4 regions of the Pseudovibrio sp. Tun.PSC04-5.I4 genome follow, and region 3 is predicted to be linked to each of the others. Evidence: predicted binding sites of a transcription regulator. Region 3 holds the regulator's gene; each other region holds the start of a gene.
The links. The regulator LexA, encoded in region 3, represses DNA repair genes until DNA is damaged. The targets are predictions, from matches to a motif close to TGTTCNNNNTGTGTTCNG.
Positions count from the first base shown of each region.

Region 1: the regulator LexA is predicted to act here: its motif matches at 6,284-6,301, upstream of recA (recombinase RecA).
Region 2: the regulator LexA is predicted to act here: its motif matches at 4,008-4,025, upstream of BLS62_RS24155 (ATP-dependent helicase).
Region 4: the regulator LexA is predicted to act here: its motif matches at 2,408-2,425, upstream of uvrA (excinuclease ABC subunit UvrA).

Region 1 is NZ_FNLB01000006.1:4,237,225-4,245,226, forward strand. Features, by position in the region: gene flhB (flagellar biosynthesis protein FlhB) at 1-591, shown strand, start outside; gene BLS62_RS24875 (cell cycle histidine kinase CckA) at 686-3,250, shown strand; gene BLS62_RS24880 (hypothetical protein) at 3,326-3,793, opposite strand; gene BLS62_RS24885 (pseudouridine-5'-phosphate glycosidase) at 4,177-5,091, opposite strand; gene BLS62_RS24890 (carbohydrate kinase family protein) at 5,124-6,047, opposite strand; gene recA (recombinase RecA) at 6,354-7,418, shown strand; gene alaS (alanine--tRNA ligase) at 7,607-8,002, shown strand, end outside.
Region 2 is NZ_FNLB01000006.1:4,070,395-4,078,396, forward strand. Features, by position in the region: gene ligA (NAD-dependent DNA ligase LigA) at 142-2,334, shown strand; gene BLS62_RS24145 (hypothetical protein) at 2,381-3,169, opposite strand; gene BLS62_RS24150 (DUF4142 domain-containing protein) at 3,222-3,740, opposite strand; gene BLS62_RS24155 (ATP-dependent helicase) at 4,126-6,531, shown strand; gene BLS62_RS24160 (cation:proton antiporter) at 6,606-8,002, shown strand, end outside.
Region 3 is NZ_FNLB01000006.1:1,655,460-1,663,461, forward strand. Features, by position in the region: gene BLS62_RS12675 (peptidylprolyl isomerase) at 179-2,065, shown strand; gene trpD (anthranilate phosphoribosyltransferase) at 2,213-3,250, shown strand; gene trpC (indole-3-glycerol phosphate synthase TrpC) at 3,263-4,054, shown strand; gene moaC (cyclic pyranopterin monophosphate synthase MoaC) at 4,118-4,618, shown strand; gene glp (molybdopterin molybdotransferase MoeA) at 4,618-5,832, shown strand; gene lexA (transcriptional repressor LexA) at 6,083-6,808, shown strand; gene BLS62_RS12705 (ComEC/Rec2 family competence protein) at 6,704-8,002, opposite strand, start outside.
Region 4 is NZ_FNLB01000006.1:1,519,055-1,527,056, forward strand. Features, by position in the region: gene BLS62_RS12110 (cold-shock protein) at 1-213, opposite strand, end outside; gene BLS62_RS12115 (VOC family protein) at 630-1,070, shown strand; tRNA gene BLS62_RS12120 (tRNA-Glu) at 1,269-1,343, shown strand; gene BLS62_RS12125 (single-stranded DNA-binding protein) at 1,656-2,234, opposite strand; gene uvrA (excinuclease ABC subunit UvrA) at 2,639-5,572, shown strand; gene BLS62_RS12135 (hypothetical protein) at 6,193-6,735, opposite strand; gene trmFO (methylenetetrahydrofolate--tRNA-(uracil(54)-C(5))-methyltransferase (FADH(2)-oxidizing) TrmFO) at 7,014-8,002, shown strand, end outside.

The sequences.
Region 1 (8,002 bases), 2.6 Mb from region 3:
ATGGTGCTGTGGCCTGAACGGGACAGGCTGGACACTGTGGTTTTTCGCGAAACGGGGATGCTTCTGGAGGATGTCCAGGAGCTTGCTGTGAAGGTGATTGGGGCAATTCTGGCTTTGATGACTGTTGTTGCGGGGTTGGATTTTGTCTGGCAGCGCAAAAAATGGTTCGACAAACAGAAGATGACCCAGCGGGAAATCAAAGAGGAATACAAACAATCCGAGGGTGATCCTCAGATTAAAGCGAAAATTCGAGAGTTGCGTATTCAGCGCTCACGCAACAGAATGATGGCAAGTGTGCCAAAAGCGACGGTCGTCGTCACTAACCCGACCCACTACGCGGTTGCTCTGCTTTATGATGAAGGCATGGGAGCACCGCAATGTGTGGCTTTGGGAGTTGACGAACTGGCGTTGCGCATTCGAGAAGTTGCGAAGGAAGCTGATGTGCCTATCGTGGAGAATCCACCGCTGGCACGCGCGTTGTACGCGTCGACTGAATTGAATGATTATGTGCCAGAGGAGCACTACGCCGCAGTCGCTAAGGTTATTGGCTACGTTATGCAACTGCGGAAAGCGAAGAGTTGGCGAACGTAATTGCACTTCGGTGCTGACACGCTGACTTGACGCGAGGAGTTCTCTCAGTGCGACGTACATGAGGTGTCTGCGGGGCAGCCGTGGAGAGGGTGAAATGACGAAGACCGAAACGCGGCGGCCAGAGCCGGTTATTGACAGGACAGACAAGGGCGGCAGCCTTGGTGCGCTAATGTTGCTCGCACTGGGGTTGGTTGGGGCAACCGTTGCCTTTGCGTTGATGCGCAAGGAGCAGGCGGAGCCTTACATCCTTGGGTTGCTTGGAGTGCTGGCGGTTGTTGGCGTGTTTTCGCTGTTCGCCATGGCCATTGGATTGCTGCGGTTTATCTCCAAAACCCATCGTAATCCACTGGCAGAATCCTTCATGAATTCGTTGGATGACGGCGTTTTGCTTTCTGACCACAACGGACGGATCGTTTACGCCAATCAGTCTTATGCCGAACTCACAGGTGCCCGCGGCCCTGCCGATGTGCGCACGGTGGAGCGGGTGTTTTCTTCTGACCCTGATGCGTCTGATGCGATCTTCCGGTTGTCGCAGGCTGTGCGTGCTGGCAGATATGCGCAGGAAGAAGTGCGCCTACCCAATGCTGTAGGTGAGGTTGCTAACGGTGCACGTTGGTATCGCATTGGTGTGCGGCCCTTGGAACAGGATGCAGCTGTTGGTGTTGAAAGTGGGATCACCATCTGGCAGGTGAGTGATATCACTCGCGACCGGACCGAACAGGAAAATTCCTTTCAAGAGTTGCAAAGGGTTATCAACTTCTTGGATCATGCGCCCTGTGGGTTCTTCTCTTCTGACAACACGGGTAAACTGGTTTATCTCAACGCCACACTGGCAGACTGGCTTGGATATGATCTAACCCAGTTTATCTCTGGAGAATTGTCACTCAAAGATATTGTCCGTGGTGAGGGAGCCGCTCTTGTTGAGGCTTTGCAGGGCTCTGAGGGCGAAGTTAAAACCGAGAGCTTCGATATCGATCTGGTAACGCGTAGCGGCACAGGGCTTCCTGTGCGGCTTGTGCACCGTGTTCCGTTTGGTGGTGATGGTTTGGCGGGGGACAGCCGGACGCTGGTGATCAACCGATCTGCTGGCAATGATGATGAAGAGGCGCTGCGCGCTGCAGAAGTTCGCTTCTCACGCTTCTTCAACAACACACCTGTTGCGATTGCTTCTCTTGATAAGAACGGGCGTGTTGAGCGGACCAACGGTCCGTTTATACGGTTATTTGAGCAGGGCGAGGGCCTTGGCAAAGATGTTAAACTGACCGAATTCGTGGCTGAGAACGACCGGGTTGCCTTGCAGAGTGCGTTGGAAGAAGCTGCACTGGGCAAGAGTGAAATTGCTCCACTTGATGTTTCTCTGAAAGGGAGCGGGGATCCAAGGTCGGCAACGTTTTATGTATCTGCTGTACAGGACGGTCAGGCTGGTGAAGATGCCGCCGTGATTTATGTGCTGGAAACAACGCAACAACGGGCGCTGGAAGCGCAATTTGCGCAAAGCCAGAAAATGCAGGCGATTGGCCAACTTGCTGGTGGCGTGGCGCATGATTTCAACAATGTGCTGACGGCAATTATCGGGTTCTCTGACCTGTTGTTGGTAAGTCATCGCCCAACAGATCCTGCTTTTCAGGACATCATGAATATCAAACAGAATGCGAACCGAGCTGCGGGGTTGGTGCGCCAGTTGCTTGCGTTCTCGCGCCGGCAAACGTTGCGGCCACAGGAACTGGTGCTTGCTGATGTGCTTGCTGATGTTTCCATTCTTCTGGATCGGTTGCTGGGTGAGAAGGTTGAACTCAAACTTGTGCATGGGCGGGACCTCTGGCCAGTGATGGCTGATGTGAACCAACTTGAGCAAGTGATTGTGAACCTAGCGGTGAACGCGCGTGATGCGATGGTAAATGGTGGTGAGGTTTCTGTCCGGACCCTCAATGTGAATGAGGAAGCCTCCAAGACCTATGAGAATACACGAGGCATGCAGCCTGGAGAGTATGTGCTGATTGAAGTGACTGATAATGGTCACGGCATGTCTCAGGACGTCATGGATAAGATCTTTGAGCCATTCTTCTCAACCAAAGACGTTGGCAAGGGGACGGGCCTTGGTCTGTCTACTGTTTACGGTATTGTTAAGCAGACCGGTGGCTATGTGTTCTGCACGAGTGAGGTGGGTTTCGGTACTATTTTCCGTATCTTCCTGCCGCGTCATGTCGCGAGCGGAAAAGAAGAGGTTGTTGAAGTTAAGCCAGAGTTGGAACCAACAAATGCTGACTTGACTGGTTCTGCAACTATTCTGCTTGTGGAAGATGAAGAGGCCGTGCGTGCCTTTGCAGCGCGTGCGTTGAGCGGGCGCGGTTATACCGTGCATGAAGCGGGCTCAGGCACGGAAGCGCTGGAGATCATGGAGGAAACCGGTGGTGAGATCGATCTGGTTGTTTCTGACGTGGTTATGCCGGAGATGGATGGGCCGAGCCTTTTGATTGAATTGCGTAAAACCCGACCAGACCTCAAAATCATTTTTGTTTCTGGTTATGCTGAGGATGCGTTTGAAAAGAATTTGCCTCCGGAGGAAGGTTTTACCTTCCTACCAAAGCCGTTTACGCTGAAGCAGCTTGCGACCACTGTGAAGAAAACGCTGGATGCAAAGACGCAGGAACGAGCGTAAACCAGAGCTGGCTACAAATAAAAAAGCCGGAGAGTGCAGGGTGCAGTCTCCGGCTTTTTTGTTGAACTGTTCGGATTAGCAGGGAGACGTTGCTTCCGCATTTGCTTTTAACTGCTGCAAACTTTGCATGGAACCAGGGCTGCCCGGCAATTTAAATGCCTGTTCTTGTGGCGTGTAAATATTGTTTACGAGCGCGAGATCCTGAACCACACTTGTGTTGCACTGATTTCCTGAGAACCGCAGACGGATGCGATAGGCGCGTTCTCCGGAATCTGATAGGCCAAACTCTTGATCTAAAACAGGATTTCTTCCGTGCACATAGTTTTCCATAACAACCATGTTAGGTTGGTTTTGCTGGATGATTGTGCCGCGGGCGGTCGCGCTTTTCACTAGGGTGGCGCGTACGACTTCTGGCGATGCTTTGATCTGAATGGACTGGGCGTCAGCGTCCGGGCGAAGAGTCGATTGACCACTGCGGTTTGATGGGCCGCTTTGACAAGCAGCAAGTGCCGCGGTTAATCCGATAAAAATGAGTTTTTTCATTGCGTAAATCCTGCGGATGACAATGGATGAAATACCCCTCGCCAAACCATGAAACTCTGTTGGGCGTGATTTAGTGGAACTACCCAATAATGGGATTGGCCCGTTATCGCATATGCCCGCCCGATGGCGTTTTGATGTGCACGGTGTGACTACAAAATGCAGATGCGCTAATAAAAGCACAGCGATGTAAATGAACTCTAGTGCAGAAACACCTAGAATATTTAGGGCTGAAAAACAACGGAATCTTTGCCGACAAGCTCATGGAAATTCTCAGCAAGTATTGAGTTTTTGCGAGACCAACTACGGACTAAAATGGAACTTTGGGGTATATTTGGAGGAAAGTTAACTCCGGGTCAGCCTTGCCGACCCGGAATTTTTGATGATTAGCTTGTCAGTCCGCATGCAATTTTTGCAGAAAGCTTTGCATTATTTTTTACCAGCGCAATGTTGGTGGCAAGGCTTCTGCCTTGTGTGCGCTCAAAGATGTCTTGCAGAACGAATGGAGTAACGTTCTTGCCTCTGACGTTCTGCTCTTCAGCTGCCTGAATGGATGCATCGATGAAGACCTGCATTTCATCTGCCGGGATCTCGTTTTCCGCTGGTACAGGGTTAGTTACGAGAATGCCGCCGTGGTCAGCGAATTTTTCACGGAATTTGATGAGTTTTGCAACATCAGCTGCATCATCCAGGCGGTACGGTGCTTTAAGCTGTGAATCGCGAGACCAGAATGCTGGGACGTTGTCGCAGCCAAAGCCGATGACAGGTACGCCGCGGGTTTCCAGAACTTCCAGTGTTTTTGGAATATCGAGCAGGGCTTTTGCGCCAGCTGAGACAACACAAACTGGGGTGCGGGAAAGTTCTTCCAGATCAGCAGAGATATCGAAGCTTGTTTCTGCACCTTTATGTACGCCGCCAATGCCGCCAGTTGCAAATACGCGAATGCCAGCTGCGTGAGCAGCCATCATGGTTGCTGCTACTGTGGTAGAGCCGTTTTTGCCCAGTGCCATTGCAAAGGAAAGGTCAGCGCGGGAACACTTCATCACATCTTTGGCGTTGGCCAGCTTTATAAGCGTGCTGTCTTCCAGTCCAACGTGAAGTTCTCCGTCCAGAACTGCGATGGTCGCAGGAACTGCTCCGCCATCACGAATGATCTGTTCAACTTCGCGAGCTGTCTCAACATTTTGAGGGTACGGCATGCCGTGGGTAATAATTGTAGATTCTAATGCGACAATTGGGGAGCCGTTGCTTAGGGCATCTGCAACTTCTTTTGAATGATGAATTTTAATTGAACTTCCCATGGTTTCCCAGTCTTTCATTTGTTGATTGCGCGTCAGGCGTGCTCAAGTAAACGCGCCTGAAGCGAGTGTGGTGAAAGCGTTTCCGGTGCTGCACCAGTTGCCTCCACCGTAATAGATGCGGCAGCAAGTCCGCTGCTTACTGCTGCATGTGGGGTTTCATCGAGGCAATTTGCATAGAGGAAGCCAGCTATAAATGCATCGCCGGCACCAGTTACATCTGTTGGCGTAACTGCAAAGGGTTCGTGCATGCTGGTCGTACCACCGCTATAAAGCGCCAATGGTTTGCTTGAGTTGCTCACCACAACCGTTTTTGCCCCGCGCTCTGCAAGCATCTTTGCCATCACCTCATTGGAGTGGCTGTCTGCTTCACAGTTCAGAAGGGCCGTGGCCTCATCCTTGTTTGTGAAGAGAATGTCAATTTGTGGCAGAAGAGCGCGAAGTTTGGGGGCTTTTGCTATGGAAACAGTATCTGCTGCGAGGAGCCGGTGGCCTTTGGCATTTGTAAGAGCTGCTAGAGTATCTTCCTCAAGGTTGGTTTCACACAACCAGATATCGCAGTTAAGGAGGGCTTGGGGGATCGGATTGTCCTTACCGAACCGCACTTTGGATGTGATCTCGCTATCGGAGATAGCACAAAATAGCGTGCCATCCGGGTTATGAAGTGCAAGGTATGACCCCGTCCGGCCGCCCTTAACAGTGTTAAGGCTCGACGTATCAATTCCGCACTGAGATAGAATTTCAGCAAGGAAGGCTCCATCCGCATCATCGCCCAGACAACCGTTCATTACGGGCTGCATGCCCAAGCGAGCCATGGCTCGCGCGATGTTTGCTCCTACGCCGCCCGCACGGGACATAATTTCCCCGGGTGTAGATGTATCTGGTTTAAATTGTCGATCTGCATGCGCAATCCTGTCTAAGTGAATTGCGCCTATTACTCCGACATTGCGTAGAGACATAACCAAAACTTCCCGCCAGTTTTTTTGAAACACTGTTGATATGCAATGCGGGCACTCAGCGCAAGCTAATCACAAATACGGACTGTGGGTGGATTGCAAATCGACTGTTCTTGCGCAATGATTCCGAATTCTGATTTAATTGAAGCACGGAACAAAAGTTATCTACATACTGAACAATAAGAGAACGAATTGTAATAAATCTATTTTTATTAGTTAGTTATAGGGTATTGCGTATTTGGAACAAAATGAGTACAAATAACTGACTTTGAAACTGCGCGTCCATCGTGAAATAAGGGATGAGAACGTATGGCACAAACTTCACTTCGCCTTATTGAGGGCAATCAGATGGATAAAAATAAAGCACTGGATGCAGCGCTTTCTCAAATCGAACGAGCCTTTGGTAAAGGTTCGATTATGCGCATGGGCCAAGGACAGGTCGTGGAAATCCAAAGTGTCTCGACTGGTTCTTTAGGTCTTGATATCGGTCTTGGTATCGGTGGGCTTCCTAGAGGGCGTATTGTTGAGATTTACGGGCCAGAAAGCTCGGGAAAAACGACTTTGGCTCTGCATACGGTCGCCTGTGCGCAGCAGGCTGGCGGTGTTTGCGCGTTTATTGACGCTGAACACGCGCTTGATCCTATTTACGCACGCAAGCTTGGCGTGAACATTGATGACCTATTGATCTCTCAGCCTGATGCTGGTGAACAGGCGCTTGAAATTGCTGACACACTGGTTCGTTCGGGTGCGATTTCTGTACTCGTGATTGATTCGGTTGCTGCGCTGACTCCAAGAGCTGAACTTGAAGGAGAAATGGGGGACTCGCTCCCAGGTCTTCAGGCTCGCTTGATGAGCCAGGCTCTTCGTAAGCTTACAGCTTCGATTTCCAAGTCGAAAACTATGGTGATCTTCATCAACCAGATTCGTATGAAAATTGGTGTGATGTTTGGGTCTCCGGAAACAACGACTGGTGGTAACGCGCTTAAGTTTTACGCATCCATCCGCCTTGATATTCGCCGTATTGGTGCGATTAAGGATCGTGATGAAATCGTTGGTAACCAAACCCGCGTGAAGGTGGTTAAGAATAAGCTGGCGCCTCCATTCAAACAGGCTGAATTTGACATTATTTATGGTGAAGGCATATCCAAAATGGGTGAGTTGCTGGATCTGGGTGTTAAAGGTGGCATTGTTGAAAAATCTGGGGCTTGGTTCTCTTACAACAGTCAGCGACTGGGGCAGGGACGAGAAAACTCGAAGAATTTCCTAAAAGAAAATCTTAAGCTTGCTGATGAAATCGAATTGGCGATCCGTCAAGGCGCTGGTCTGATCGCTAAAGCGCTTGATGACCCAGAAAAAGTAGCGGAAAAACAATAAGAGTTAGAAGAGGCTGGTTTTACCAGCCTCTTTTTTTTGTAGGGTTTTATGGACAGACTTGCTGCGGATGGCTAAAACGCGGCAGATACATTTTTTTGCGGCATCTTGATGATGCACAAACCCTGCAGTTCGGGTGCTGTGATTATTTCAGCAGCAATCCCTTTAAAACGAGACGGACATCAAGACCTATGAGTGGCGTCAATGAAATTCGGTCGACTTTTCTCGACTACTTTGCAAAAAACGGACATGAAGTTGTTCCTTCCAGTCCATTGGTGCCACGTAATGACCCGACATTGATGTTTACCAATGCGGGAATGGTGCCTTTTAAGAACGTGTTTACGGGTCTTGAAAAGCGTGATTATGTTCGCGCTACGTCCTCTCAAAAATGTGTACGCGCAGGCGGCAAGCACAACGATCTGGACAACGTTGGGTATACGGCTCGTCACCACACATTCTTCGAAATGCTGGGCAACTTTTCGTTTGGTGATTATTTCAAGGAAAACGCTATCGAATTGGCGTGGAACCTTATTACCAAGGAATTTGGCCTCGCAACTGATAAGTTGCTTGTGACTGTGTATTCCGAG
Region 2 (8,002 bases), 2.4 Mb from region 3:
CGCAGGGAAAACGTGAAAAACGCAGATCCACGCAAAGCAATTCACAAAACCTTGCAAAGTGAGACACGTGAATTCCTGTCCAAATCCATTGTTCTTGCTGGCTTGTAATCCTCAGGGGCGATAAGGATAATTCCCTTATAGATGACGAGACAGGTGGGTAGACCGGTGAGCCTTGCTGATACTTCTTTGAAAGACGTTGGAGCCTTAACTGCTGAGGACGCAGCGCTTGAGCTTGAGCGACTGGCAGGGCTGATTGCTGAATACGATAAAGCCTATCACACCGAAGATGCGCCTGTTGTTGACGATGCGACCTATGATGCCTTGCGCCGCCGCAATGTGGCGCTGGAAACTGCTTTTCCTGAGCTTGTGCGGGCAGATAGTCCAAGCGAACGGATTGGCGGGGCTGTTTCTGAAGGCTTTGGCAAAATCACCCATGCGGTGCCCATGCTTTCCTTGGACAATGCTTTTTCCGACGGTGATGTGCAGGACTTCATTGGCAAGGTGCGTCGCTTCCTGAAGTATGATCCGTTGATGGGCGCGCTTGCTGTCACGGCTGAGCCCAAGATTGACGGCCTCTCCCTATCATTGCGCTATGAAAACGGCAGGTTGGTTTATGCGGCAACGCGGGGTGATGGCACCACGGGTGAAAATGTAACGTCTAACGCGCTGACAATTCAGGATATTCCGCAGGTGTTGCCTGCTGGCGTGCCGGATGTGGTTGAGGTGCGCGGTGAAGTTTACATGGCACATGCTGATTTTGCATCGCTCAATGCCCGTATGGAAGCCAATGGCGGCAAGGTGTTTGCTAACCCGCGCAATGCGGCGGCGGGCTCGCTGCGTCAGTTGAATTCGGAGATCACCAAGACCCGCCCGCTAAAGTTTTTCGCCTATGCATGGGGCGAAATGAGCGACATTTCTGCTGATACGCAGATGGGAATGGTGGAGTTGTTCGGGCAGTGGGGGTTCCAGATCAACCCGCTGATGAAACGCTGTGAGAGCGCCGAGGAATTGCTGAAAGTCTATCATGGAATTGAAGAGGACCGCTCTGGTCTCGGCTATGATATTGACGGCGTTGTTTACAAGGTGGACCGGTTGGATCTGCAGGGCCGTTTGGGTTTTGTATCCCGATCTCCACGGTGGGCAATTGCGCACAAATTCCCAGCAGAGCGAGCATTTACTACCCTCAATGCCATCGAGATACAGGTTGGGCGCACAGGGGCATTGGCGCCAGTTGCAAAGCTTGAGCCTGTTACCGTTGGCGGTGTTGTGGTTTCCAATGCATCGCTCCATAATGAAGACTACATTAAAGGCATCGGTCAGGACGGCGAATCTATTCGTGGTGGCAGGGACTTACGGGTTGGCGATACGGTCATTATCCAACGTGCTGGCGATGTTATTCCGCAGATCGTTGATGTTGATGTGAGCAAGCGTACTGCTGAATCGGTTTCATTTGAATACCCTGAAATCTGTCCTGCTTGCGGTTCTCATGCTGTTCGTGAAATAAACCCGAATTCAGGTAAGGTTGATGTCATTCGCCGCTGTACTGGCGGTTTGATTTGCCCTGCACAGGCTATTGAAAAACTAAAGCATTTCGTATCCCGCAATGCCTTGGATATTGAGGGTCTTGGCGAAAAACAGATTGAGGCGTTTTATGAGTATGACATGGACAAGGGCGGTGTTCGCAGCCCTGCCGACATATTCACGCTAGCAGAACGGGATAAGAGCTCATTTAACAAGTTAAGGAGCCGCGAAGGGTGGGGCGCTGTCTCGGCGCGTAAACTGTTCGATGCTATTGATGGCAAACGCCAAATTGAGTTGAACCGTTTGATTTTTGGCCTCGGAATTCGCCATGTCGGGGAGGGGAATGCCAAGCTGCTCGCTCGGGCTTATACCTCCTGGACTGGCTTTAATGAGGCCATGAATTCTGCGACGGATACGACTTCGGATGCCTATCGTGATCTCAACGATATTGATGGTATCGGCGGAACTGTTGCCAATGCCTTGGTTGAGTTCTTCGCGGAGGAACATAACCGAGAAGCCCTTGATGCTTTGCTGGCGGAAATTACACCACTTAATGTTGTTGTTGCCGATAGCTCAGGCAGCCCTGTTGCAGGTAAAACACTCGTGTTTACAGGTAGTTTGGAACGGATGAGCCGCGATGAAGCTAAGGCGCGGGCCGAAAGCTTGGGCGCGAAAGTATCAGGCTCGGTCTCCCAGAAAACGGATCTGGTGATTGCTGGACCTAAAGCAGGTTCCAAGCTTACCAAGGCACAAAGCCTTGGCATTGATGTTATCTCAGAGGACGACTGGTTCGAGCTTGTCGGCGACAATTAGAAGCAAAATGGTCAGGCTCTTATAAAATTCAGTCGTGGTCCGGGGTTTACCCCGGGCCGAACTTCAGTGTAGCGACTAGCTTTACTGAGGCTTCCGCTTTTTTACCGATGTAAACGAGCAGGTTTTTCTTGTCGTATTGCACGCTCATCTCAATTTTTTTGGAAACGTCTTTTTTGAGTTTATCATAAGCTTTGGTCACGTCATCACAAAGCTTTGCAAGTTTATCGTATTCCAGCTTTTTCTTGGCCACAACAGGTCTTGCTTTGATTAGTTTTTTGAGTTCAGTTTGAGAATCTATAAAATTCTGATCTTTCTTAGGGTCCAGTTTTTTTTCTACTAGCCTGCTTTCTATTACATCCAGCATTTGTTTTTTAGCACTGATCTCAGAATCCAAACGGCTCAAAGCATTAGCGTAGGTTAGAGCTGCTTTTTTCTTCTTCTCTACAGTTTCAATTTGCGTGCGTGCTTTGGCAAGTTCAGGAGCTGCGTCTACATGGTTGTCATAGGACTGCCGCATAGCTCCTTTGCCTTGAAAAATTGCTTTATCGAAGCGTCCTTTATCAGCAGAATTCAGGCCGACACGGCTATTAATCTGGCTCCAAAGCGAAGAGTAAGAGCCGTAAAAGTCGTCAAAGTTTTTGAATTTACACAATACCTGCGGCATGTTTTTTTCTCCATCAAGGTTGGGTTCGCATACTGCTAGATCTAACAATAATTCTGGAGACAAAAGCATAGGAATGGGTTTAGAAAACTGACGGTTATTGCGACTAATCCAATTTGAATTTAGCTTCAATATAGAGGGGTTTTTACCTAAGGTAAGATCAAGTGAAACCATCAGAATACTGTTGACCCTGACGGATAGATTCAATCAATGTGTCGCTAGATAACTAGCTGATTTGTTTGCGAATTTCTGCGAGCATCGTTAGATGCGTATGGATGAATGGTACCAAGATAGTTGCGGTTGCAACATTCACGTTGATCGGATTTTTACCAGATTCAGGCATTTGAACTGCCAACAAGTCTTCGTGACCAATAATTTCAGTCGAGATATAAAGCCGGTCAAAGTCTTCTCCAGAGGCAGCTTCAAGTTTTTTGTAGATATCTTCTAGTGCTGGCGGGCGTGGCGGTGCAATTGCGCCCGTGGATTCAATCAGGTGCGACACAGCTGTTTGCTCGCCTTTTTCCAGTTTGGCGAACTGGCGAACCAATGGGTTGGATGCCTTTGTTTCAGCCATCTCGCTGATCGCGAGGGAAAACGGGCTAATTGTGAGTGTTTTATCGACGTACTCACCTCCCGCATGATGATCCGCACTGGCGGAGGTGATGAGAGCGGGAGTGGCCAGCAAAGCGCCAGATAAGCCGATGAGTGTTTTTCTACGAGAAATTTGTAACTTACCAGTATTCATAGTTTTTCTTTCAGGTTGTTACGAGTCTACAAACTATATCTTTGGGGTTTGACCTTGTATGGAGTGAGCGTGCCGCTGTGAAATAGCTTATAATGTATTTTTCTATTTAAATTACTAAGTGCTCCTTCCTATTTTTCAGTGTTCTGAAGATCTCTTCAGTAAAACGCCGCAGGTTAAATTAGTATTTGACCAAGAGTAGTTGAGTGAAGGTGACCCGTGCTGCAAAACGATGTGTATCGCTTCGTAGATCTCTCGCATCTTCAACGCTGTTGCTATATTGTTCTTCATTAAGTATTGAAGATTCTCCCTCTGATTTTTGAGGGTAATGCGTTCAAAGGATCCTACGAGTTCAATGGCAAATTCTTCTGGCCCACTACATCGCGGAATGCCTCTTCACCCTGCTGATCCATCGGTTGCTCCGCAGCCCAAGGCGGGTGGTATAGCGGCACGAGCGATGGCTGCGCGTCAAACGGACATGCCGGCTTATATGGAAGGTTTGAACCCCGAACAAAAACTCGCCGTTGAGACGATCAACGGTCCAGTGTTGGTTTTGGCAGGGGCAGGAACCGGGAAAACCCGTGTCCTAACAACGCGCATTGCCCATATTCTTGCAACAGGACATGCGACACCCGGCCAAATTCTTGCTGTGACTTTCACCAATAAAGCTGCGCGCGAGATGAAGAACCGTATTGGCGCCTATATCGGTACTCACGTTGAAGGCATGGCATGGCTTGGCACCTTCCACGCGATTTGTGTCAAGATCCTGCGCCGCCATTCTGAGCTGGTTGGGTTGAAGTCTTCCTTCTCCATTCTGGATACGGACGACCAGTTGCGCTTGATCAAGCAGATCATTCGCGCTGAAGGGTTGGATGACAAACGCTGGACTGCAAAAGTCTTTGCTGGGCTCATGGATGGCTGGAAGAACCGTGCGCAGACGCCTGCGCAGATTTCTGCTGGAGATGCGCAAAGTTTTGCAAACGGGTTGGGGCGTAAGCTCTATGAGACCTATCAGGAACGCCTCTCCATTCTAAATGCTTGTGATTTCGGCGATTTGCTGTTGCATTGCATCACCATTTTCAAAGAGCATCCAGATGTTTTGAAGAGCTTTCAGCATCGGTTTCGATACATGCTGGTGGACGAGTATCAAGATACCAACGTTGCACAGTACCTGTGGCTGCGTTTGTTAGCTCAGGGCAATCCCAATGTGGCCTGCGTTGGTGATGATGACCAGTCAATCTACGGCTGGCGCGGCGCTGAGGTAGATAACATCCTGAGATTCGATCAGGATTTCCCCGGTGCGACGGTTGTTCGTCTGGAGCGGAACTATCGCTCGACCAGCCATATCCTTGCCGCAGCGTCTCATTTGATCGCTCATAACCAAGGTCGGTTGGGTAAGACCTTGTTCACGGATCAAGCGCTGTCTGAGGACGAGGAAAAGGTTCAGGTGGCTTCAGTCTGGGATTCTCAGGAGGAAGCGCGTGCTATTGGTGATGAGATTGAAGTGCTGCAGAACCACGGTCATTCTCTCAATGAGATGGCTATTCTGGTGCGGGCCTCTTTCCAGATGCGTGAGTTTGAGGATCGGTTTGTTACGCTTGGGTTGAGCTACCGTGTCATTGGTGGTCCGCGGTTTTATGAGCGCATGGAGATCCGCGATGCATTGGCATATTTCCGCTGTGTGCTGCAGCCAACTGATGATTTGGCTTTTGAGCGCATCGTCAACACGCCTAAACGTGGTTTGGGTGAAGCTACGCTTAAACTGGTTCATACATACGCGCGATCTCAGGGCATTCCGATGATGGCTGCTGCTGCTGAAATGGTGCAGACTTCTGAACTTCGCCCGAAAGCGCGTGCTGTTCTGGCGGATGTGCTGGGGATGTTTGATAACTGGCGCAATCAGGTTGAGGCTATGAGCCATACGGAGCTGGCCGAGATCATCCTTGATGAAAGCGGTTATACCCAGATGTGGCGGCAGGATCGTTCTGCTGAAGCGCCGGGTCGTTTGGACAACTTGAAAGAACTTATCCGCTCCATGGAAGAGTTCGAGAGCATGGCTGGCTTCCTTGAACACATCTCGTTGGTGATGGATAGGGATAGTGAAGCCAATGAGGATGCGGTCTCGATTATGACGCTTCACTCGGCAAAAGGTCTTGAATTTGATAGTGTTTTCCTCCCCGGGTGGGAGGAAGGTGTGTTCCCAAACCAGCGCGCTTTGGATGAAACCGGGCAAGCGGGACTGGAAGAAGAGCGGCGTCTTGCCTATGTTGGTGTGACGCGTGGACGGAAGCGGGTGAAGGTGTGGTTTGCCTCTAACCGACGCATTCATGGCTCCTGGCAGTCCAGTATTCCCTCCCGTTTTCTGGATGAACTCCCCCCTGATAGTGTTGAAGTTGTTGAATCCTCAAACTCCTATGGGGGCTATAACTCGGGTGGTTCCGGAGGGGGATATGGGGCAAGTCGTTTTGATAGCAGCGATGCGTTCCAGAATACCTACTCAACTCCCGGCTGGCAGCGCGCCCGCAAAACGCAGGCTTCTGGTCAGCAGTATGGCCGTATGCATGGTGGCAACCAAACCCGCAGAGCGAAAAAGGCTGGTCCGACGACCATTGAGGGCGATCTTGTTGCCAAAAGCGTCATTGAAGTCAGCAGTGATTTTGCCATTGGTGAGCGGATTTTCCACTTGAAGTTCGGCTATGGGATAATCAGTGACATCGAGGGGAATAAGTTGACCGTCGACTTTGAGAAATCTGGCCTAAAGAAAGTGCTGGATGGCTTTGTTGACCGGGCATAAGCTTCAAGTCACGCGTTAATTGCCTCTGCGGAAGTTTGTGTTATCTCTCTTCATGGTTGTGTTGGGAGGTGCGAATGAACGATGTGGTTATCGCTTTGGCGATGATTGTTGTTGCTGGTGTTGGTGCACAGTGGCTCGCCTGGCGGTTGGCACTTCCCGCGATTGTGGTTTTGCTTGTCGCAGGGTTTTTGATCGGGCCAGCGACAGGCATTTTGCATCCCACTTCGTTGTTTGGTGATTTATTGCGTCCTACTGTTGCGCTGGGTGTGGCCGTTATTCTGTTTGAGGGCGGTCTTTCCCTTAATTTTCAACGTATTAGCGGTGTTTATAAGGGCGTTTGGCGACTCGTTCTTATTGGAGCCTGTATCGCGTTTATGTTGGGTGCCCTTAATGCTCATTACGTAGCTGAGCTCAGCTGGCCTTCGGCTCTTGTCTTTGCATCTATCCTCATTGTCACTGGTCCAACGGTTATCATTCCGCTTTTGCGGCAAGCTCGTTTGGAGCGCCGTGTTGCCTCGCTCTTGCGGTGGGAAGCAATTCTGGCTGACCCGTTTGGGGCCTTACTCGCCGTTTTGATGTTCGAAGGATATCTGGTTTATCACGGTGAGCAGGGTTTTCAGATTTTGGCTGTTCGCGCCATCGCTGGTTTGCTGTTGGGCGGTGCTGGTGGTTGGGCACTGGGGAAGGGATTGATCTGGCTGTTTGTGGGTGGCCGTGTTCCTGAGTTTCTCAAAGTGCCGCTTATCTTCATCTGTGTGATTGGCTGTTATGCCCTTTCAGATCTGGTGCTGGAGGAGTCTGGTCTTTTGACTGTGACCGTTCTTGGGCTGGTTCTTGGAAATTCACGGCTTGCCAGTCTTGAGGAGTTGAAGCGTTTCAAAGAGGCAATCACGATTGTTCTGGTTTCCTCGGTGTTTATTGTTCTCACAGCTTCGGTGCAGCTTTCCAGTCTTGCTCAGTTTGGATTGCAGGATCTGGCCTTTGTGTTGGTTCTGCTGTTTGTTATTCGGCCAGTTTCTGTTTGGCTTGGCACTATTGGCGCGCATTTGAGCTGGAGGGAACGGGTGCTGGTTGGATGGATTGCCCCGCGCGGTATTGTGGCGGTTGCGGTTTCTGGCTTGTTCGCCCGTTCCTTAGTTGAGCATGACGTTGCCGATGGCGAACGGCTGGCTGTGCTTTCCTTCGCGGTTGTGGTGGCTACTGTTTTTGCGCATGGGTTTACGCTCGGCCCATTTTCGCGGTGGTTGGGGCTTTCCAGTCATACCGGGCCGGGTTTGCTGCTTGTTGGGTCCAGCAGGTTTAGTGTCGCGCTTGCGACTAAGCTGAAAACACTGAAGGTTCCTAGTCTGATCGTTGATCGAAACTGGGGCAAGTTACGTCTCTCCCGTCATGCCGGCTTGGAACATTATTACGGTGAGGTGCTTTCTGAAGAAGTTGAGAATGCATTGCCGTTGGAGAATTACAGCGCGCT
Region 3 (8,002 bases):
CACTTAAGCCCCATAGCGGATAACCGCTAGTACGAGGAACTTCGTATCTCATGTCGAATCTCACAACCTTTATGCTGTGTAAACTTGCCCCGCAGCAAAAGGGCTACTATTATCCGGCGGCCTTGCATGTGTGCGTGGGAGAAATCTCCTCGCCTTCAACAAGAGAACGGATAAAATTATGCTCGACGCGCTGCGTAATAGCGTAGGTACCTGGTTCGCGAAGCTTCTGATTGGCCTTTTGGTCCTCAGCTTTGCTGTTTGGGGTATCGCTGACGTCTTTACTGGACTTGGCTCCACTTCAGTCGCAACTGTTGGCGACAAAGAAATACCCGCCGAGGATTTCCAGAGAGCTTATGCGCGGGAGATCGACCAGTTGTCGCGCCGTGCTGGCCAGCCGATTAGCCAAGAACAGGCAGCCACGTTTGGTCTCCCTGCTCAGGTCCTGGGTCGCCTGATCGCCGAAGCCACGCTTGATCAGGAAGCATCAAAGCTCCGCATTGGCGTGTCTGATGAAGCAATCATCAAAACCATTCAAGAAACCCCAGCATTTCAGGGTGTGAATGGATACGATCGAAATCGTCTCAGTCAAGTTCTCTACAACATGGGTGTAAACGAAGACGAATTCGTAATGCTGCAGCAACAAATCGCAGAGCGCCAACAGCTCGCAGAAGCTGTAATTGGAGGCATTACGACACCCAACGCGATGCTTGAAGCTTTTGACAAATACACAATGGAAGAGCGCAAGGTTGAGTATATTGTACTCCCACAGAGCTCTCTTTCAGAAGTTCCTGTACCAAGCGCAGAAGAGCTAAATGCGTATTTTGAAGAAAACAAAGCAAACTACAGAGCTCCCGAATACCGCAGCGCAGCTCTTATCGAGCTCACTGCAGATAAAATTGCGAAACCAGAAAGTGTAACGAAAGAAGAGATTGCGCAGGAATATGAGCGCACTAAAAATCGTTACCAAAGTCAGGAACAACGCCGGATCTTCCAGATCCCCTTCCAATCCATGGAAGAGGCTGAAGCTGCCGCGGTTAAACTGAGTTCTGGCGAAACCTTTGAAGATCTGATGAATGAACGGGATCTAAGCGAAAGCGATGTAGATCTCGGCACTATGAATAAGTCGGGCTTCCTCGATGAAAAAATCGCTGACGCGGCTTTTTCTCTTCATGAAGGACAAGTCAGCGGTGTTGTTGAAGGTCAGTTTTCAAACGTCATTTTGTTTGCAAAAGAAGTGAAACCAGCTGCTGTGAAACCTCAAAACGAAGTTGATCAGGAACTGCGCACCAACGTTGCACAGGCGAACGCGGCCAACGAAGTAGACGACCTTTACAACGAAATTGAAGATGCGCGCGCAGGCGGCAGCACCTTCAAGGAAATTGCAGAGCGTTTCTCACTCGCCCTCTCACAGACACCTGACTTCGATGCATCAGGCAAAAATGAAGCTGGCGAAACAGTTACACTGCCACAAGCAGACGTTCTTGCAACTTCAGTATTCTCCACTGATGTGGGTGTAGAAAACGACCCGCTTGAAATCGGCCGCACCGGTCATCTTTGGTACGAAGTATCCGAAGTGAAACCATCTCGCGACAGAGAGCTCTCTGAAGTCGAGACGGCTGTAGTTGCGGACTGGACTGCAATGCGAACCGCTGACTTATTGGAAGAAAAGGCAAAAGCCCTTCTTGCTGATGTTCAGGCTGGCAAGTCCCTTACAGACATTGCCCTTGCTGAAGATCTTCAAACCAACGTGTCTCAGCCTTTTACACGTAACGGCGGAAACCCAAATCTATCAGGCTCAGCAATCACCGCAGCGTTCTCCGGCCCAACAGGCACAGCGGCGCAGGTTCCTGGCAACAACGAAGATCGCATTCTTCTTGTTCTGACAGACACCACAGCACCGGCCTTTATGACCGAATCAGAGAACGTAAAACGCATTGACCAGCAGCTTTCAGGCGCGTTGGAAGGCTCCCTGCTCAACCAGTTTGTTGCGCAACTGGAAAGCGCGGAAGGCGTGAAAGTTAATCAGGCACTCTTCGGCCAGTTGTCTGGTCTCGACCATCAATAGACAAATCTTTGTCGAAAATAGGCCCGTCACGCCCCTCGGCGTGGCGGGCTTTTGTTTATCTCCTAGACAGGCCTCCCAAAGCTATCTAATAGTTAGCCATTGAGCGCATTAAGGAATTACCTAAGAGATTGAGGGGGATTTTTCACCGTGAGCAATCTAAAAAATCTCATCGCAATAGCAGCTGACGGCAAAGCGCTGGATCGGGCTCAAGCCCGCGAGGCTTTCGAGATCATCATGTCTGGTGAAGCAACTCCAGCGCAAATCGGCGGGTTTTTGATGGCCCTTCGCATTCGCGGAGAAACCATTGACGAGATTTCTGCCGCCGTAGAAACAATGCGCGCCAAGATGATCCCGGTAGAAGCACCTACAAACGCCATCGACATTGTTGGAACTGGCGGGGATTCTTCCGGCTCCTACAACATTTCTACATGCACAGCGATCGTTGTTGCAGGCTGTGATGTAACAGTCGCCAAACACGGCAACCGCTCTCTCTCATCCAAATCAGGCTCTGCAGAGGCATTAGCTGAACTCGGTGTCAATCTGGACCTCAATGCAAATGGCATCAGTCACTGCATTAAGGAGGCTGGCATTGGCTTCATGTTCGCGCCCAACCACCACAAGGCGATGCGCCACGTGGGCCCAGCCCGTATTGAGCTTGGCACCAGAACCATCTTCAACATCCTCGGTCCACTCGCCAGCCCTGCAAGTGTAAAGCGCCAGATGACAGGTGTATTCGCGCAGCAATGGGTCGTGCCAATCGCCAACACCCTAAAGGAACTGGGTACCGAAAAGGCATGGATCGTAAACGGGTCTGACGGCATGGACGAAATCACCACAACAGGCTCGTCCTTCGTAGCCGAGTTGAAAGACGGCGTCATTAACACCTTTACGATTAATCCTGAAGATGCAGGCCTGCCGCTGGCTAGAGCTGCAGACCTGAAGGGCGGAGACCCGAAAGCCAACGCGCAAGCTTTGAGAGAAGTTCTGCAAGGCGCTAAAAATGCTTATCGCGATATCGTGCTATTCAACTCAGCAGCCTCTCTGATTGTCGCCGACAAAGTAACAGATCTGAAAGACGGAGTGGAAATGGCAGCCCATGCAATAGATTCTGGCAATGCCCTTTCCCGTCTGGATAGACTTGTAGAGGCATCCGATGCCGCAACTGCCGCCGCAATGAAACTTTAAGACCGTAGGCCCATGTCAGATATCCTAAAGAAAATAGAAGCTTACAAACGTGAAGAAATCGCAGCTGCAAAAGCGCGAACTTCACTTTCTGATCTCCAAAATGATGCAAAAGCTGCATCACCAACGCGCGGATTTGCAAACTCCTTAAAGGCAAAACACGCCAATGGCGATTATGCTCTCATTGCAGAGGTTAAAAAGGCGAGCCCTTCCAAAGGCCTCATTCGCGCAGACTTCAACCCACCGGTGCTAGCCAAAGCCTATGAAAACGGCGGAGCTGCATGTCTTTCCGTCCTGACAGATACCCCGTCATTTCAAGGTAAACCAGAATATTTGGTTGCATCACGCGAGGCCGTATCTCTGCCAGTGTTGCGCAAAGATTTCCTTTATGACACCTACCAGGTGTTTGAAGCACGCGCTTGGGGAGCCGATTGTATCCTCATCATTATGGCAGCTGTGGATGATGTTCTGGCCAAAGAGCTGGAATATACTGCATTCGAGCTCGGAATGGATGCACTCATTGAGGTGCATGACGAAGCTGAGCTGGAGCGTGCGCTGAAGCTCTCCTCGCCGCTCATAGGTATCAACAACCGCAACCTCAAGACTTTCGAAACCTCTCTGGAAACAAGTGAACGCCTCGCACCGCGGGTCCCCAAAGACAGGATCATCGTCGGCGAAAGCGGCCTGTTCACACCGCAAGACCTCTCCAGAATGAAAAACTCCGGCATCTCCACATTCCTCATCGGCGAAAGCCTGATGCGGCAGGATGATGTTGAAAGCGCAACCAAAGCGCTTCTGAAAAGATAATAAAAAAACTGGCTTCAATGTGGAGCCAACCTACTGATTTAAAACCCGTCCAGAGGCCCTTCCATGTCAGAACTTTCGCCAAAACTTACCCACCTTGATGAGAGCGGCGCGGCCCATATGGTCGATATTTCGGAGAAAGAAGTCACCACGCGTATAGCTCGCGCAGGTGGGCAGGTGAAGATGTTGCCTGAAACTCTGGACATGATCCTCTCTGGCAATGCCAAAAAAGGTGACGTGCTGGCAACCGCACGGATCGCTGGCATTATGGCAGCCAAGAAAACTCACGAGCTAATCCCACTATGTCATCCGCTGATGCTATCTAAGGTTCAGGTAGACTTCACACCAAACCCGAACCTACCGGGAATCGAAATTGAAGTCTTTGCAAAAGTTGCAGGCCAGACTGGCATTGAGATGGAAGCGCTGACAGCTGCGTCTGTTGCGTGTTTGACAATCTACGATATGGCCAAAGCGGTTGATCGTTCTATGGAAATCGGAGAAATCCGGCTTCTGGAGAAGAAGGGCGGCAAGTCCGGTCATTTCCTGGCTGAGGAGGATAACTCCTGATGAGCTTGATCAGCATTGACGACGCACTTGAACGCCTTTTGAAAGGCGTTGAGGCAACACAAACAGAGCATCTCCCTCTTCTGGAAGCTGGAGAACGAGTGCTCGCAGAAGATGTTGCAGCAACGAGAACACAACCTCCGTTTTCTGCTTCCGCTATGGATGGCTACGCGGTCAAAGCAGCCGATACCAGTGATCCCAACAGATCGCTGAAGGTGATAAGTGAGGTTGCAGCAGGTCATAGTTATGACGGAACGCTACAGCATGGTGAAGCTCTTCGCATATTTACGGGCGCTCCAGTTCCTGATGGCGTCGACGCCGTTTTGATGCAGGAAAATGCACGCCGCGACGGGGATAACCTCTTTTGCGAAGAAGCGGTCCCTGTTGGTAAGTTTATCCGCCCGGCTGGCCTGGACTTCAAAGAAGGTGAAGTCCTCCTCAAGCAAGGCGACATACTAGGCTTCCGCGAACTCGCCTTAGCTGGCGCTATGAATCATGCAACACTGCCGTTGCATAAAAAGCCACTGGTTGCGATCCTCGCTAATGGAGATGAACTGGTAGAACCCGGTGAGACGCCCGGCCCGAATCAAATCATCGCCTCCAACCAGGTCGGCATCGCCGAGTTTGTTCGCAGCCTTGGCGGAACACCGCTAATGCTTGGCATTGCACCCGATCAACCACAAGAAATCACCGCACGTGTGAAGCAAGCGATTGAGGCCAAGGCAGACGTTTTGGTGACACTTGGCGGCGCATCAGTTGGCGACCACGATCTCATTCAAGATGTGTTGGGCGCTGAAGGCATGGAACTTGGCTTTTGGCGTATTGCTATGCGTCCCGGTAAACCACTGATGGCAGGCTCCCTTGGACCAATGAAAGTCCTCGGCCTCCCCGGCAATCCTGTTTCAAGTTTGGTCTGCGCCCTCCTCTTCCTCGGTCCACTGCTGAATAAAATGCTCGGGCGAACCGTAACTCAAACAAATCAAAACGTTATCAAAGCGACGCTGACGGCAGCCCTCCCGGAAAACGACCTGCGTCAGGACTACTTACGTGCGCAGGTAACGACAGACGACCAAGGCAATCTCACAACAGAGCCGTTTGCAAAACAAGACTCCTCAATGCTGGCCCTGTTGGCAAAGGCAGATGCTTTAATCATTAGAAAACCACACGCTGCAGCTGCAAATGTGGGTGATCAGGTTGACCTTTTAAAACTACGCTAAGCCAATTGGTAATGAATGGGCAACCCATGTCCACTCACCCTTCAAAATCCAAATCCCCCAGTTCTTGCAGGGCCTAACTGCAACAAAGCCATTGCAGAACACAATGAGAACAGGTAGAGTACGTTCGTGTTTTGTCCTTCCAATCGCATAAGTTGAACACCATCAAGTTAATTTTGGAAGGCTAAGAGCGGACGGCCTGAACGCCGTTGGATATCAATTTGCGCAAATGATGAGCGAACGGGGATAAAAGATGCTTACACAGAAGCAACACGAGCTTTTGATGTTCATCCATCAACGCTTGAAAGAAGCAGGTGTTCCACCGTCTTTTGACGAGATGAAAGATGCGCTGGATCTCCGTTCTAAATCAGGCATCCACCGTCTGATCACAGCGCTGGAAGAACGCGGCTTCATCCGCCGTCTTCCAAACCGCGCAAGAGCTCTCGAGATCCTTAGGTTGCCTGATTCCATCGCACCAGGCTTAAAGCCAATAACCAAGGAAAAAGGCTTTGCACCTGAGGTGATTGAGGGATCTCTTGGCAAAAAGAGCACGAACCCACCGTCAGCTTTCCGACCACGATCACCTGACGAAGTTCCGACGCTGGAAATTCCGGTCATGGGCCGCATTGCTGCTGGCGTACCGATTGAAGCAATCCAGACGCAAAGCCACTCTATCGCGATGCCGGCTGACCTGTTGGGTCGCGGCGAACATTATGCCCTGGAAGTCAAAGGCGACTCCATGATTGACGCTGGCATCTACGACGGGGATACAGTGCTCATAAAACGGGGTGATGAAGCTGAGAACGGTGAAATTGTAGTCGCCCTTATCGATGATGAAGAAGCAACGTTGAAGCGCCTGCGCAAAAAAGGGGCCTCAGTCGCGTTGGAAGCGGCCAACCCCGCCTACGAAACTCGCATCTTCGGGCCGGGCCGGGTTCGCATTCAAGGCAAGATGACTGCGCTCTTCCGCCGCTATTAAGCCACTGACATCACCAGATACCTGCGGATTCCATGGTCTGCGCTGAGCTGCATAAGCCCAGCGCACTTTTTTTATGCGATGACCGGGCGGTCCTCTTGCTGTAAACCACACATAAGCTGAACCGCGCGTTTCCAGCATTTTCTGATCTATCACCAACTCAGCCTTACAAGATGCCGGGGCTTGAAACTGGGCAACGACAATTGTTGCCATATCACAATCTGATATCAGGCTTTCTGCACGCTTAGACTGCGCCAACATTAAAGGCGCAGTCGTTTTATCTTCATCCAATAAAACTGATCTCGAAAACACCTGCAGGATACAACCAGCCTTATCACAGCGTCGGTCCTTTGCTCTGGCCTTATGAGCCTTGAATGCCTGAGAAGGCACTCCTCCTGCCTTCAGCAGGCTGCTAGACGTAAATGACAGTCTTGATGATGTGAGTCGCAATGTCCCATCCGCATCATAAAACGCAATGTGCATTCCTGTTTCCGTCACAATGAGATCAGGTGCGCTGTAGATCAGAAAACAAAAGACAGCTCCCGCAAAGCTAGGGAAAGCAAACCACTTCAAGCAAAATGGCAAAAGACATAATCCGAGTATAGCGAGGATTATGAGCCAGTACCCGAGCTCACTTGCAACACCAATACCACTTTGCCCTTCACTGAGTGAGCTCACCCAGTACGCAGCCTTCAAAACGAGCTGCAATCCCGCTTCCATGCCGTGCAGAAAAAACGCTTCGGCCCCAACAGGAATTGCCAGCAAACTTAGTAAGCCAAGGGGCATAACCACAAAGGTCACAAGTGGCATGGCGAGGATATTTCCCAGTAATCCATAGGGCGCAACTTGCTCAAAATGCATCGCGGCAAGCGGTGCTGTCGCCAATCCCGCAACCAGTGAGGTAAATGCGCAAGCTACCAACCACCGGGAAGATCTCCTCAGAAAGCCTTGAAAACCAACAGGATTTCTATTGGCAGTTGCCCCATCAATAGGCTTTAATCGGTCTTTCACAAAAGTATAAGCAGCGAGTAACGCTAAAACTGCGATGAACGACATCTGGAACCCTGGCGCTAAAACCTCCTCCGGCGCCAAGCTAAGCAACACCAGACAGGCCAGCGCCAGCCCGCGCATACTTAGCGCCCGCCGTCCCAGCAACCCAGCGCATAAAACCAGAACCGCCATGAGAAAAGCCCGCTG
Region 4 (8,002 bases), 140 kb from region 3:
ACGAGCCCCTTCATAGGCGGTCTGAAAACCATCTCGCCTCAAGCATGTAACATGCAATAAGATATCAGGTAGATCGTCTTCTGGTTCTACGAAACCATAGCCTTTGCCAATATCGAACCACTTGATTGTTCCCGCCACCTGAAGAACATCTAAGGCTGTATCGTCAACCAGGTCCTCGACAGAGCCTACCTGAGGCGCCGTTTTTACCACCATGATGAATGCCCCGAAATTTGCCGCATCTGAAATGTAACGCCCAGCAACAAACCGAACGCCACTTGATTCCACCAAAAGAATATCATCAGGAACCGGGCCAAGAAGGTGAAAAATTAACAAACAGCTAAATGATCCCCCATTGATTTAATTAGTGTTGTCCTATCAACACCATTTACCTACAGTTTGGAGGGGGTATAGCTAACACTACTGAAATTTTTATCTAGCAGATCGCTGAGTTGCTTTCGAAACCTCCATACGGCGAGCGATACACATTAATACGCAACACTCCCTTCAATTCCCCATTCAAGAAATACTGGACACCCTTTCCCTTTAATCCTTTTCACGCTAAATTCGCGCACTTACAACTTACACTGACTATAAAAATAAGGTCAGCCCCCTAACCGAGAAAGCTAGAAATGCGCTATTTGCACACCATGGTCCGCGTTAAAGATCTGGACCAATCCATGCACTTTTACTGCACCATCTTTGGCATGAAAGAAGCTCGCCGGCATAAAAGCGAAGCAGGACGCTTTACCCTTGTCTACCTCACGGCGTCAGAAGACCAAGAAGCTTTCCAGTCGACTCAGGCGCCTGCACTGGAGCTGACCTATAATTGGGACACTGAAGAGTATGATGGCGGACGTAATTTTGGCCACCTCGCCTATGAAGTAGACAACATCTATGAGACCTGCGCCAAACTGCAGGCTGCGGGCATCATCATCAACCGCCCTCCACGCGATGGGCGCATGGCTTTTGTTCTGTCTCCAGACGGTATTTCAATTGAACTACTCCAAAAGGATGGAAGTCTGAAACCAGCTGAACCGTGGCTTTCCATGGAAAACACCGGCAGCTGGTAGGCAACTATCCAAAATTTTGCGCCTCAGAATCCGACTGAGGCGCTGATATCACACAAGAAAACAGAGAATAACTCCATTTTCTTCATATTTGTGGATTGTTTGAATTATTAAAATTTAGGCGCTTGCCAAGTCTCCCTCAAATTCTTATAAGCCTCCTCACACAGCCAGCGCACAACACGAGGCGCTGCTGATGAGTGTGCGCCCATCGTCTAGCGGTTAGGACGCCGCCCTTTCACGGCGGAAACAGGGGTTCGATTCCCCTTGGGCGTACCATTTACTTTCCCAAAATTCTATATGCTTAGCTCCATTGGTACCAATTCGTATATCTTATGGTCAATGCACACATGTTTTCTGGATTACAGAAAGCCAAAAACATGGACATGAAGCATTCATTGCAAAAATTCTGCATTACCGAACCTCTCCCGCGTTGACAAGCATCTAGTGAAACAGTTCAAAATTCCTATTGGCTGTCCACTCCCACAACGCTCAGCCTTCAACGCACCATGCAAAAATGAAAAATGCTCAGAAACAGCTGCATCGCACTATTTCTGAGCATCGAATTTTAATTGCTATACAGAGCAGGCCTTAGAATGGAATCTCGTCATCCATTCCACCCCCAAAGCCGCCGCCAGATGGGGCAGATCCACCGCCGCCACCGCCAAAGCCACCACCCTGATTACTGGCGCCACCGCCAGTGGAACCTCCACCAGAAGAACCTCCACCAGAGTATCCACCACCCTGATCGCCGCCGCTACCACCACCAAAGCCGCCAGATTGACCACCAGCTTGACCGCTTTGACCGCCGCCTTCGCCGCGACCATCAAGCATTGTCAACGTAGAGTTGAAGCCTTGCAAAACAATCTCGGTTGAATATCGCTCCTGACCACCTTGGTCCTGCCATTTACGGGTCTGGATCTGACCTTCAATGTAAACTTTGGAGCCTTTGCGCAGGTATTGCTCAGCAACCTTTGCAAGTCCTTCGTTGAATACAACAACGCGGTGCCATTCAGTGCGCTCACGGCGCTCGCCGCTGTTACGATCGCGCCAGCTCTCAGAAGTCGCGATGCGCAGGTTTACGATCGCCTTGCCGTCCTGCGTGCGCCGAACTTCCGGATCTGCGCCCAGATTTCCAACCAAAATGACTTTATTGACGCTACCGGCCATTGAATTACTCCTAGATCAAAGCCTGCTCAGCTATTTTGAGCAGGTCGAGTTGGCAAGTAACCTATGCTCCGAGCCCCACAAATCAAACAGGCTTTCGCTTAGCAGTGACATTTGTCCACATTTCCCAGCAGATCTGCGAATATATGAGGCACCAGAAGGTTCCGCTCAAAACTCGTTCTATTTTTGTTCCCATACATTCGCATCTACTCCCACCAAGTTCAACACTGAAATTTCTGCAAAGACAATTTTCTGAGAGCATATTCAAAAAGGCTTGCTCCTTAAAATCGTTCCGTTTATGTTCCACCTAATTTATTGCGCATACCTCCTGTATTTTTGAGGATCGCGCCTTGACCTGTTTTGCTCTTTAGATGGCGAAATCAGCATTCGTGACAAAGGACAGCTCCATGGCGAAGTCGCCAACCCGTAATAACCAGAATAATCATGCGCGCGTTGATCACCTCAAACAGATTACCGTACGCGGCGCTCGCGAACATAACCTAAAGAATGTCGATCTGGATCTTCCACGCGATAGTCTGATTGTTATGACTGGCCTGTCCGGTTCGGGTAAGTCCTCCTTGGCCTTTGATACGATTTATGCCGAAGGGCAGCGCCGCTATGTTGAAAGCTTAAGCGCTTATGCCCGCCAGTTTTTGGAGATGATGCAAAAGCCGGACGTAGACCAAATCGACGGCCTATCTCCTGCAATCTCCATCGAGCAGAAAACCACTTCAAGAAACCCGCGCTCAACAGTCGGCACAGTCACCGAAATCTATGACTACATGCGCCTGCTCTTCGCCCGCGTCGGCATTCCGTATTCCCCTGCAACTGGATTACCCATTGAAAGCCAGACCGTCAGCCAGATGGTTGACCGCATTTTGACATTGGAAGAAGGCACGCGTCTTTTCCTCCTCGCGCCTATCGTTCGGGGCCGCAAAGGCGAGTACCGCAAAGAACTCGCAGAGCTGATGAAAAAAGGCTTCCAGCGCATCAAAATTGATGGTGAATACTACGAAATCGCCGAGGCCCCGGCGCTGGATAAGAAATTCAAACACGATATTGACGTCGTGGTTGACCGCCTTGTCGTGCGTGAAGATATGGCAGGACGATTGGCAGATTCCCTGGAAACAGCGCTGGAATTAGCCGAAGGACTCGCCACCGCAGAATTTGCGGATGAAAAAGATGAAAAAGGCAAACCAAAGCAGATGATCTTCTCGCAGAAGTTTGCCTGCCCGGTATCTGGTTTCACAATTCCAGAAATTGAGCCACGCCTATTCTCGTTCAACAATCCGTTCGGCGCTTGCCCAACGTGTGATGGCCTCGGAACGAAGCTCGCGTTTGAAGCCGAACTCGTTGTTCCAGATCAGACCCTATCACTTCGCGGTGGAGCAGTACTTCCGTGGGCAAAAACCGGAGCAACCTCTCCGTATTACGCTCAAACACTAGAAGCGCTAACGAAGCACTACAAGCAGTCCATGACGAAGGCTTGGCGTGACCTGCCTGACGACTTCCAAAACGCTGTTCTTTATGGAACCGGCGATACAAAAATCCAGTTTGTATATGACGACGGCACTCGCTCTTACAAAACAGACAAGTCGTTTGAGGGCGTCATTGGCAACATTGAGCGCCGCTGGAGAGAAACAGATTCTCAGATGGTGCGCGATGAACTCTCCCGCTACCAATCCGACCATGCATGCGACGCCTGTAAGGGGTACCGCTTGAAGCCAGAAGCACTCTCAGTCAAAATTGCTGACCGTCACATTGGCCAGATCACCGCCCTTTCAATCAAAACAGCCCATGAATGGTTCTCCAGCATTGAGGACAAGCTAAGCGATAAACAGACCCAAATCGCTTATCGTATCCTAAAGGAAATTCGAGAGCGCCTGAAATTCCTGAATGATGTCGGCTTAGAGTACTTGTCAATGGATCGCGCCTCCGGCACGTTGTCCGGTGGTGAAAGCCAGCGTATTCGCCTTGCATCTCAAATCGGTTCCGGTTTAACCGGCGTTCTTTACGTTTTGGATGAGCCATCCATTGGCCTTCACCAACGTGATAATGCCCGGCTTCTGGAAACACTCAAGCACCTGCGCGATCTGGGGAACACCGTTATCGTAGTCGAGCATGATGAGGATGCAGTCCTCACAGCTGATTATGTGGTGGATGTGGGTCCAGGTGCGGGTATCCATGGTGGTCAGGTCGTGGCGAAAGGCTCACCAGAAGAAATCATGGCCAATCCTGCTTCCCTTACCGGTCAGTACCTTTCCGGCAAAATGAGCATTCCTCAGCCCAAAGAGCCACGCAAGATCGACAAAAACCGACAGATCAAGGTTTTCGGCGCCCGCGGCAACAACCTGAAGGATGTGAACGCCAGCATCCCACTTGGCACATTCACGTGTGTGACCGGTGTATCTGGAGGCGGCAAATCAACCTTCTTGATCGACACCGTCTATAAAGCCACGGCCCGACGGCTAAACGGTGCCCGCGACAACCCTGCTCCGCACGATCGTATTGAAGGTCTGGAGCGCCTCGACAAAGTCATCGATATCGACCAATCCCCGATTGGCCGCACGCCGCGCTCAAACCCTGCAACCTACACCGGCGCCTTCACGCCCATTCGGGAATGGTTTGCTGGCATGCCGGAAGCAAAAACTCGCGGCTACGCACCAGGTCGCTTCTCGTTCAACGTCAAGGGCGGCCGTTGTGAAGCTTGTCAAGGCGATGGCGTCATCAAGATTGAAATGCACTTCCTACCGGATGTCTACGTGACATGTGATGTTTGTAACGGTAAGCGCTACAACCGCGAAACACTTGAAGTCCAGTTCAAGGGCAAATCAATTGCAGGTGTACTGGATATGACTGTTGAAGAAGCTGCCTCCTTCTTCTCAGCTGTTCCCTCCATTCGCGACAAAATGGAAACCCTCGCCCGGGTTGGCCTCGGCTACATCAAGGTTGGTCAGCAGGCCACCACCCTTTCTGGAGGTGAGGCACAGCGTGTAAAGCTGGCCAAAGAGCTGTCAAAGCGCTCAACAGGCCGTACTCTTTATATTCTGGATGAGCCAACAACAGGTCTCCACTTCCATGATGTCGCCAAACTACTGGAAGTTCTTCATGAGCTGGTGGACCAAGGCAACACGGTTCTTGTGATTGAGCACAACCTTGAAGTCATAAAAACAGCAGATTGGATTCTGGATCTGGGGCCGGAAGGCGGCGATGGCGGCGGAATGATTGTCGCGACCGGTCGCCCTCAAGATGTAGCGGAAGTACCGGAAAGCTATACCGGGCACTTTCTTAAAGAGCTGTTTGACCGGCGTGGATCAGGCAAACTCGACGCAGCTGAATAACAACATCCGGAGTGGCTGCGATTTCCTTAGCCACTCCTTTTTCTATATAATTCTCTTTTGCGCACAAATCCCAGCGCCAAAACACAGCACGCCTTTCGCAGTGCCATATTCGATTCATTGAAAATTGATTAAGTCCAGCCCATTAAATGCATAATAATTAGGCATTCTGCTTTTTAGGTATGCAGTTTTGTGCTTTAAATCACATTTTTATTGCATTGCACTATAGTATATACGGCAAATTCTGTCCCTATTAGCGAAAATGAGATACTTCACATCGAACTTGCTATGCATATTACGCATAGCGGACATGCGAAATGATGTGATGCACAATTAGAAACTCTTTTGTATAAACCACCTCAAGGCCGCTGAGGAACTCCTCCCAATCTTTTCAGTGGCCCAACATACAATCCTCAGGTGGCACCTCCTCCCAAGCCACTTGATGGGTCCGAAACAGAGATTTCCTCCCAGTTCTCTGTTTACTAGCTTCGCCCGTCGTTCCTCCCATCGACGGGCGTTAGCTGTTTTAAGGCCTCTTTTTCCAAATCAGCCCAACCACAGTACAAAATAAAAGCGCGTCACATCTGCAACGCGCTTCTTCATTTTTTGGCCCCCTAGCAAATTTATTGGATGTGTGGCTTCACCAAGTCTGCGCTCGTCATATGCATCCACTTGGACAGATGCAAAATATCCGGCGCCTTGCCATTGCTTAACCGCCAGCTATCAACAACCCACGGAACCTGTGTCGTTTCATCGACAACAACCGCGGAGGCATGTGGGTACTTACCATCAAGGAAATACCCCCGGGAGGCAGGCCGCGTTACACGGTGGTACTTCAACCACCCTTGCGCGCTTGCATAGGTGAGCAGGCTGGTCGTATTGGTGGCCTCGTCAATACAGTCCATTTGACCTCTGACATTACCATTACCCATATCAAGTCCGCCAATATCGTCGGAGGACCCAACCACAGGACCAACGCGTATCTCCTGCCACTGCACCGCTTGGGAAATCGCTTTACGTTCAGCCTCCGGGCTTTTAGCTCCGCGCTTCAGGAGTGTGCGCAATTCGCGTTTGTCTTGCGCGTTGAAGGAAACTGCCGTGCGATATTCACATCCAAATCCATGGCAGATATAGAGCGTATCAACTTTGTTTTCGAGAGCACCCATTTGGGCGTACCATGAGCTCGGCGGCCCGTTAATTTGGCTCATACAGGCAGAAAGCCCGAGAGCAGACACGACAACGATTAAACCTTGAGAAATCTTCTTCAATTTCTTTTTTGAAATATGCATATGTTTATGTGAATCACTTTGAACGACCATGGGAAATTGATGACCTAAATGATTGAATTGAGCAAGTTCTGAGGCTAAGCAATTTGCAAGCAATAAACACTTAGGCTTCTACAAGCGCAATGGCGCAACAGCAGCCCAGTCTGATTGGATGAGAAATGACTAAGCAACCCATACATGTGGTTGGTGGCGGCCTCGCAGGCTCAGAGGCAGCTTGGCAAATTGCAGAAAAAGGCCTCAAGGTCGTTTTGCATGAAATGCGCCCGACACGGAAAACCGATGCGCATCAAACCGATGGCCTTGCTGAGTTGGTCTGCTCCAACTCTTTCCGGTCTGATGACGCTGAAAACAATGCGGTTGGCCTGTTGCATGCCGAGCTGCGCGCTGCTGGTTCCCTCATCTTAAAATCCGCCGATGCCAACAAAGTCCCCGCTGGGGGAGCTTTGGCAGTGGATCGCGATGGGTTTTCGCAGACTGTACAAGCCGCTCTTGAGAACCACGAGAACATTGAGATCCGCCGCGAAGAAGTCACGCAGATCCCAGCAGAAGATCAAGGTCAGGTGATCCTTGCAACGGGGCCACTGACCTCGCCAGCGTTGTCTGAGGAAATTATGCGCGTTACGGGGGAAGATTCCTTAGCATTCTTTGATGCCATTGCGCCAATCCTCCACACCGAAAGCATCAATATGGATGTGGCGTGGTTCCAGTCTCGCTACGACAAGGTTGGCCCAGGCGGCAATGGGAAAGATTATATCAACTGCCCAATGGATAAAGAGCAATACGAAGCCTTTATCGATGCGCTGATTGGCGGTGAGAAAACCGTTTTCAAAGAATGGGAAGCAAACACCCCTTACTTTGATGGCTGCCTGCCGATTGAAGTGATGGCAGAACGGGGCCGGGAAACACTGCGGTATGGCCCAATGAAGCCAATGGGTCTGACAAACGCTCACCAGCCAGACATCAAAGCTTATGCAGTTGTGCAGCTGCGGCAGGATAATGCCCTTGGCACGCTGTACAACATGGTTGGCTTCCAGACCAAACTGAAATACGGGCCGCAAGCTGAGATCTTGCGCATGATTCCAGGTTTGGAAGAAGCGCAATTTGCCCGCCTTGGCGGATTACACCGCAACACCTTCCTCAATTCCCC